Regions from separate parts of the Bradyrhizobium sp. ISRA442 genome, predicted to be linked through region 1. Evidence: predicted binding sites of a transcription regulator. Region 1 holds the regulator's gene; the other holds the start of a gene.

What was found. Region 1 encodes LexA, which represses DNA repair genes until DNA is damaged. Its sites were predicted from a motif close to TGTTCNNNNTGTGTTCNG; they were not measured.
Region 2: the regulator LexA is predicted to act here: its motif matches at 2,633-2,650, upstream of MTR72_RS08855 (ribonuclease T2).

What each region holds. Positions count from the first base shown of each region.
Region 1 is NZ_JALGCN010000007.1:187,878-192,084, forward strand. Features, by position in the region: gene MTR72_RS17405 (hypothetical protein) at 1-153, shown strand, start outside; gene MTR72_RS17410 (molybdopterin molybdotransferase MoeA) at 390-1,601, shown strand; gene lexA (transcriptional repressor LexA) at 1,777-2,475, shown strand; gene MTR72_RS17420 (hypothetical protein) at 2,770-3,201, shown strand; gene MTR72_RS17425 (ComEC/Rec2 family competence protein) at 3,290-4,207, opposite strand, start outside.
Region 2 is NZ_JALGCN010000003.1:548,913-553,119, forward strand. Features, by position in the region: gene MTR72_RS08840 (outer membrane protein) at 1-363, shown strand, start outside; gene MTR72_RS08845 (cold-shock protein) at 434-649, opposite strand; gene MTR72_RS08850 (23S rRNA (adenine(2030)-N(6))-methyltransferase RlmJ) at 903-1,760, opposite strand; gene MTR72_RS08855 (ribonuclease T2) at 1,888-2,589, opposite strand; gene MTR72_RS08860 (hypothetical protein) at 2,693-3,160, opposite strand; gene MTR72_RS08865 (hypothetical protein) at 3,343-3,636, shown strand; gene MTR72_RS08870 (DUF3617 domain-containing protein) at 3,679-4,207, shown strand, end outside.

The sequences.
Region 1 (4,207 bases):
ACCACGTCGGACTCGGATCTCTCAGCCAAGCTGATTAGCAAGGCCGCCGATCTGAAATCGCAGGCCGATCCCCTGCCCGACAAGGATCAAAGTCCCAACGCGCCCGATGTGGCCAAGGATGCTAGTCGGAACGAGCCGACGGGAGCGGATTGATGTTGACCATGGCCCTTGTTGCTTTCGTTCTTGCGATCGCTGCGCGGGTGCCAGTCTGCAGCGTCATCCAGATCATGTCGCACCGGACCTGAATCCAATCATCTCACAAGCGTAGAAGCCGGCACGATCGTTCGTCCGGACGCCGGGTTTTGCTTCGGCGCACGCGCTCGGCTAGAACCCTTGACGCCGAGACGGTTCGATTTGCCAATCGACTTGCCAAGCAGGAGATTTCGCCCGTGGCCCTGATGCCGGTTTCTGACGCGCTTGCCGCGGTGCTGGCCGGCGTGGAGCCGCTATCCGAAGAGATGATCGCGCTGGAAGGCGCCTTTCACCGCGTACTGGCACGCGACGTCACCGCCCGGCGTACGCAGCCCCCCCAGGCAATGTCGGCGATGGACGGCTATGCCGTGCGCGCGAGCGATGCGGCCAAGGTCGATGCGCAGCTCAGCGTGATCGGCGAGGTCGCGGCGGGCCGGCCGTTCGCGCCAACGCTGGGTGCCGGCGAGGCGGTCCGGATCTTCACCGGCGGCGTGATTCCCAACGGCGCAGATGCCGTCGTGATCCAGGAGGACACGGTCGCGGACGGCAAGCGCATCACGATCAAGGAGGCCGCCGTCGCCGGACGGCATATCCGGCGCGCCGGCGTCGACTTTTCCGAGGGCGACGTGCTGCTACGGGCAGGCGCCCGCCTCACCGAGCGAAGCCTGGCCCTCGCCGCCGGTATGAACCATCCTGACCTTCCCGTCCGCCGCCGCCCGAAGGTCGCAATCCTCGCCACCGGCGATGAGCTGGTGATGCCGGGCACAACACCCGGCCCCGGCCAGATCGTCTATTCCAACGGCTATGCGATCCACGCGCTGGCGCGCCGGGAGGGCGCCGACACGATCGACCTTGGGATCGCCGCCGACACCCTGGAGGCCACCACCGCCGGTATCCGCTCCGCCCGCGAAACCGGCGCCGACGTCCTGATCACGACCGGCGGTGCGTCGGTCGGCGATCACGATCTGGTCCAGCAGGCGCTCAAGGCCGAGGGCATTGCGATGGCGTTCTGGAAGATCGCGATGCGGCCGGGCAAGCCGATGATGCATGGCCATCTCGGCGCGATGCGCGTGATCGGCCTGCCCGGCAATCCGGTCTCGTCTTACGTTTGCGCCTTCCTGTTCATGGTGCCGTTGATTCGCGCGCTTGCGGGCCGTCAGCCCGTTCACCACCGCCGCGAGCGCGCCGTAGTCGGGGGCGAGCTCGCCGCCAACGACATGCGCGAGGACTATCTTCGCGTGCGCCTCGAAGAGCGCGACGACGGCACGCTGGTCGCGGTTCCCGTCAACAATCAGGACTCTTCTCTGCTTGCAAATCTCGCTGCGGCACAGGCACTTCTCGTGCGGCCGCCGTTCGCGCCGAAGGCCGAAGCAGGCGCGCCCTGCGAGGTGTTGCGGCTGCCCGCTTGAACGAGCCGGCCGCGCGTGTTCCGCGAAGTTTATCGTGTTCACGCAAAATTAAGCAGTTGCGGAACACATATCGAACATATAGTGTCCGTTCATGATTTGTTTCGAGCATCTAGCGGTGCGCCGCTAACTTCAGCGTCTCGGAATCGAACGACATCAACCGGGGGATTTGGTCGAGATGTTAACGCGCAAACAATACGAGCTTCTGCGGTTCATCAGCGAACGCCTGAAGGAAAGCGGCGTGCCGCCCTCCTTCGACGAGATGAAGGACGCGCTCGATCTGCGCTCGAAGTCGGGCATCCATCGCCTGATCACCGCACTCGAGGAGCGCGGCTTCATCCGCCGCCTGCCCAATCGTGCCCGCGCCATCGAAGTGATCAAGCTGCCCGAGCTTCAGGCCGCGGCCGGCAATCGGCGCGGCTTCACGCCGAGCGTCATCGAAGGCAATCTCGGTAAGGTACGCGGCTCCAGCGCCCCCGTGGACGAGGGTGAACGTCCGGTCGCTGTGCCCGTGATGGGCCGCATCGCGGCGGGCACGCCGATCGAGGCCTTGCAGACCCGCAGCCACACCATCAGCGTACCGCCGGACATGCTCGGCTCGGGCGAGCATTACGCGCTCGAAGTGCGCGGCGATTCGATGGTGGAGGCCGGCATCCTCGACGGCGACATGGCGCTGATCCAGCGCAACGAGAGCGCCGACACCGGCGACATCGTGGTGGCCCTGATCGACGACGAGGAAGCGACCCTGAAACGCTTCCGCCGGCGCGGCGCCTCGATCGCGCTCGAGCCGGCCAATGCGGCCTACGAGGTGCGCATCCTGCCGCCGAACCGCGTAAAGATTCAGGGCAAGCTGATCGGGCTGTACCGGAAATACTGAGCGTCTTCGGCGAGGCGTGAGCCGATGCAAGTCGCGTGGAGCAATCGACCTCCGCCGCGTGTTGTGCAGCGCCGGTGAATTCAGGATTGATCTCGACGAGCGCAACAGAAGAAAATTCGCACGAGCCTGCTTTGTTCCAAAGGCTCTTGCTCAACGCAGAAAAGATAATGTGATCGGCAGGTCTGCACGCAAGTCGCAGATTTGCCCTCAACATCGCATATCATCGGAGCCTTCCTGATAGAGGCCTGGGCCTCCGGGGGCACGGGTCGCTATCTCTTATGAGGAGCACTTGCGATGTGTGACTACAGCCTGCATGCCGTCGCGACCCGTCCCGCCCAGGTCGGTGAGACGATCGTCACGACAACCTTCCGCGGCACCTCGACGCGCGGCTTCGCTTCGGAAGCCGATCTCTCCGTCGCGGTCTGCCTGCTGCCGGGAACGGAGCTCGCCTTCGCCGACAACGTCCGCTACGACAATCGCTGGATCTGGACGCGCACCATCAACTCCCGCGTCGGCAAGTTCGGCAAAGTCGATCCGCACATTCCCGATCGCCATCATGACGCGATCGAATTCCCCGACGGCAAATATGTGCTGGTGACGCAGCTCGTCGAAGGCCAGCGCGCAACCGTGCTGCAATTGCCGGTGACCCAGCCGGCCGGTGAGCACAAGCCGCAAGTCGCCGCTGACAGGCCGCAGCCGACCGTTACGCGCCTGCCGATCGGCTGACGCGTAATATTTGAGCATGATCTCCGCGCAAACGCATTCCGCGTTTGTCGCGAAGGGAAAAACGCTACACACTTTTCCGGATCATGCGTCAGTCCTCGACCTGAAGGTCGGCCTCCGACGGCGTTGCGTCCCTGGAGCGCGGTGCGGCCGGCCGTGGCGCGAGGTTTGGTTCATAATAGCCATCGCCGGCGATTGCCGGCGACCAGGGGCGATTTGCGCCCCTCGCCCTCACCGCCTGCACCGCAAAGCCGTCGCCGCGGCGCGCGAGCGCCAAGCCGCCCTGGCTCATGAGACGATCCCGGTCGACCACCATCGCCGCACAATCGGGCGGCGCGGGTCTCGCTGTCACCACCAGCGCAGCCCGGCTGCAATCATCCGAGAGCGCATCCACGCGCAGCGCCAGCGCGATCAGGCGGCCGTCGGCGAGCGGGGTCACGCATCCGGATTCGTCGCATGACACGCCGCTACCGAGCGATGCATCACCGGCGCTGCGCGGATCGGCATCGGCCGCAAGCCACTCCTTGGCGAGGAACGCGTCCTTGTTCGCCGCGATGAGATGCAAGCGGCCGTCGCTGCCGCGCACTGCGATGTTACGCCCGTCGCCTGCGATCAGGACGTCCGGCTGGCGCACGGACACCGCCCACACAATCGCTGCGACCAGCACGAGCGCACCGGTCCAGCGCAAGGGCGTGCGCAACAGGCCCATCAGGACGATGCCGATGCTCGCCGCGATCAGCGGGGCGATGCCGAAAGCGGCAATGCGGCCGACCGCGCCCGGAAGATTCGCAACCCACTGCGCGACCACGACCATCCAGTCGATGCCGACACCCATCAGCCACCAGAACACGCCGTCGAGCCCGAACGGCGCTGCGATCAATCCCAACAGCCCGGCCGGCATCACCAGCGCCGAGACCACCGGCATCGCCGCGAGGTTCGCGAGCACACCGAACGGCGTGACGCGGTGAAAGTGGAAGGCGGCATAGGGCGTGGTCGCAAAGCCCGCGAT
Region 2 (4,207 bases), on a different contig from region 1:
GGCATCGAGGGCGACATCCAGGCGACCGGCGCCGACGACACCTTCGCGCCGTGGAAGTTCTCCAATCCCTGGTTCGGAACGTTGCGCGGCCGCGCCGGCTACGCCTTCAGCAACGTGCTGTTCTACGGCACCGCCGGTCTCGCCTTCGGCGAGCTGAAGGGACAGACGTTCGGCTTGACCGAATCGCACACCACCGCGGGCTGGACTGCGGGTGTCGGCGCCGAAGTCGGGCTTGCGCCGAACTGGAGCGCAAAGCTCGAATATCTCTACATCGATCTGTCGACGAGTCAGTTCGCAATTACTGGCGTGTCAAACGGCTATAGCGCCAGCGTTGTGCGCGCGGGCGTGAACTATCACTTCTGATAGCAACAAGAAAAGACCGGACATTAACCCTCCCGGCCGCTTGCGGCCGGGAATTTTTTCGTCAGGCTTGCTAGGACAGGATCACCAAGTTGACCGCCTTGGGTCCCTTGCCCTTCTTGTCCGGTTCGACTTCGAATGTAATCCGCTGTCCTTCGGCAAGGTCCTTCAAACCAGCTCGCTCCACAGCAGTGATATGAACGAAAACATCGCGACCGCCGTCGTCCGGCTTGATGAAGCCGTAGCCGCGCTCGCCGTTGAAGAACTTGACCGTTCCCGTCATGGCCATCGGGAAACTCCTCCCCCGCAATGCTCCTCCGTCGCAACGCAGACTCACGTCACGACGTGACCGGGCTTCACGAAGCCCGGGAGCTGGCCATCCTTGGACGGACATCTCTGTCCGTTCGGATCTTTCTTAGGCCTTCACTCCGCCGCAACCATTCGCGGAAGCGGAACGCAAAGCCAGTCACGAACACAGCATAATACGGTTCTTTGCAGATTGACTACCATTCATGCATCTTTTTCCCAAAGATGCCGGGGCTTTACGGCTTCGGCACTTCGAGGCGGAAGCGCGCCGCGCCGCCTTGGCCGAGCGGCTTCTCCAGCTCCGGTAAGATGGTCCTGAGCTCGCCTTGCAGCATGTAGGGAGGATTGACGATCAGGAGGCCGGTAGTCGTGAGTGCACCATCGACCTGCGGAGCGACGCTGAATTCGAGCCGCAGGCATTTTCCGGGCGGCTTTGCCGCGGCTGCGGCCCGCGCGACAATTTGCGCCAGCGTGTCGGTGGCGCGCCGGCTCTTGGCCGGATACCAGATTACATAGATACCGGTCGGCCATTTCGCGAAGGCGCTCGAGAAGGCCTCACCCAGCCGCTCGAACTCGTCCTTTGCTTCGAAGGGCGGGTCGATCAGCACGAGGCCGCGCCGCTCTTTCGGCGGCACAAAGGCAGGTAGCGCCACCCAGCCGTCGAGATCGACCACGCGGGCCTGTTCGTCGCGCCGCAGCACATCGATCAGCGCCTTGCGCGCCTTCGGCTCCAGCTCGCAGGCGACGAGGCGGTCCTGCGGACGTAGCAGGCCGCGCGCGATCAGCGGCGAGCCGGGATAGGCCTTGAGCTCGCCCTTCGGATTGAAGGCGCGGACGATGTCGAGATAGGGCTTGGTCAGCACTGCGGTCTCGTTCGAGAGCCGCGCCTGCATGAGCCGCGCAATGCCGGTCAGCCATTCGCCGCTGCGGCGTGCCTCGTCGCTTTCGAGATCGTAGAGGCCGGCCCCCGCATGGGTGTCGATGACGCGGAACGCGCCCGGCTTCTCCTGCAGATAGGTCAGGATGCGCGCCAGCACGATGTGCTTGATGACATCGGCAAAGTTGCCGGCGTGAAAGGCGTGACGGTAGTTCATGGCGGGGCTACGTTGTCTTACGCGGTCCCAACCCCTTGTCATTGCGAGCGCAGCGAAGCAATCCAGAATCTATCCGCGGTGGCAGTCTGGATTTGCTTCGCTGCGCTCGCAATGACGGACGCGGGGCCTAACCGCCCCGGATCGGCGGCATGGTGACCTGGTCGCGGCGGCAGGCGCGGCGTTCGATCTCCTCGCAGGCCCGGAATTGCAGATCCTTGCTGAGGCAGATGCGGACCTCGGACAGCCGTGTCCGGTTACAGGTGACCGAAACGGCCGCATTGCTCAGGCCCGGATTGGCCTTGATGAAGGCTTCCTCGACCTCGGCCGGCGCCACGGTCTTGGTCTGCGACAGGTCGAGATATTCGGCCGGAATCTTGATTGCAGCGCGTGCTTTCCGGATCGTCTCGAAATAATTGCGGTCGGTGAGCCCAGAGCAGGTGCCGTGCTTGTCCCACTCGTTGAAGATCAGGCCCGGCGCCGGCATCAGGTCCAGCATCGAAGAGACGATGCTGCGATTCAGCCGCGGCGCCGGCCGTTGGCAGTATTCCGGGAAGCCGTTCTCATATTGCGGCCAGAGCCCATGCACCACGAAGGAATAGGGCCGCCCGTCGCATTGCATCTGGGAGCGTCCGCCGCCGCGGCCGCGCTCTGCGGTCTCTTCGCAGAAGGATGGCGACCATGACAGCGACAGGACGTAGAAATCGAATTCGCCGGGTGCATTCTGCCGCTTGTCCTGCGCCATCGCAGCGCCGGCGAGCGACATCAGCACGGCGGCAAACGTGAGCGAGATCATCAAGCGGGAAAACGACTGCAATCTGGAATGAAACATGGCAACGCCCCTCAACTAGACTGCGCGAAGCCTAGCAGGCGATAGGAACATTTCAAGAACAAAATTCGTCAGGCCACGCGCGTCGGGGCGCCGTCGATCCGAATCAGGGCTTGGCGCCGCGGCAGGCGGGGTTGTAAGCCCAGTTGCGGTCGAGCCCGACCACGCACCATTCCACACCTTGCCCGAAACCGGCGAAGCCGCCGTCCTCGATGATCGAGAAATGCACCCTGCGCACCTTGCCATCGTTCAGCATGGCCTCGCCGGTGCAGTAGCGGCGCGGAATGTTGTCGGACTGCCAGGGCCGGAATGCGATCTCGTGGACGCTGGAAAAGCCGGTGATCTTCAGCGGGGAATTCCAGAATGAGCTTTCTTTTTCCCAGAACTGGGTGGCGATCGTCGGCAGGGCCTTGTCGCAATCGGCGACGCGGCCGTCATAGCGCGGCCCGCTCAGCCAGAAGTTCAGCTCCAGTGGATTGGCGGCCTTGGCCTCGCCGAGCGACAGCGCTCCGAACAGGAGGCCGAGCCCCGCGGCAAGGCGGAGCGATTTCAGGGAGGTCGAAAGGGCGCGCATGGGCAATCCAAAAGGCGTGGTCTGCGAAGGTCGGACGGTGCCGCGAAGGCTGAAGGAGGTCAAGTGCAGCGCGGCAACACTTGCCGACGAGTTGACGGTCACGGCGCGGCAGGCGGGCCTTCCGTTCTTTTCAGCGTCTCGCAGGCGCCGTAAACTGGGACCAGCCAAATGGAGTGACGGGAATGCGAATCATTGCGGCCGCGGGCCTTCTTGTCTTGGGAATGCTGGCGAGCCAGCCGGCACGCGCCGACATCCTGCCGGTGCCGCCGTTCAAGGGCAACGACACCGGCGGCATCATCGCGTATTCGATGGCGACCCAGACCGATGCGCGACAGGTCGCGGTCAATCACTGCGCGCAGTACGGCAAGGTGGTGAAATTCCTCGCCGTGCAGGCTTATGAGGGCGGCTACATCTCGTTTGCCTGCCGCTGGGTGCCCTATGGCACCGCTGACCGGCCGATCCGCACGCTCTACTGAGCCGTTGCTCGTCACGCCACGACAGATTCGGGGGCCTCTCGCATGACGCGGCAGCTTGCTTTGCTTGGTTCGGCCGTTTGCCTCGTGTTGTCGGCAGGCGCCGCCTGTGCGGACGATCTGCCGACGCGCAAGGCCGGCCTGTGGGAGATGAAGATGGTCAGTGCCGGCTCGCCGATACCGGAAATGACCATGCAGCACTGCACCGACGAGACCGTCGACAAGGAGATGAGCAACAACCTCTCCCCGATGGCCAAGCAGCTCTGCTCCAAGCAGGACATCAAGAAGACGGCGACCGGATATGTCAGCGATTCCGAATGCAGCGTCGCCGGCGTGACCACGACCGCGCATGCCGAGGTATCAGGCGATTTCAATTCGGCCTACACGGTGAAGACTTCGTCGCACGCGCAAGGTGGTGTGGCCGGCGTGGCGGGGCGCGATTCCACGATGACGATCGAAGCCAAGTGGCTCGGGGCCTGCAAGCCGGATCAGAAGCCCGGCGACATCGTAATGCCCGGCGGCTTCAAGATGAACATGCGCGACGCCGACAAGCTGAAGAACCTGCTGCCGAAGT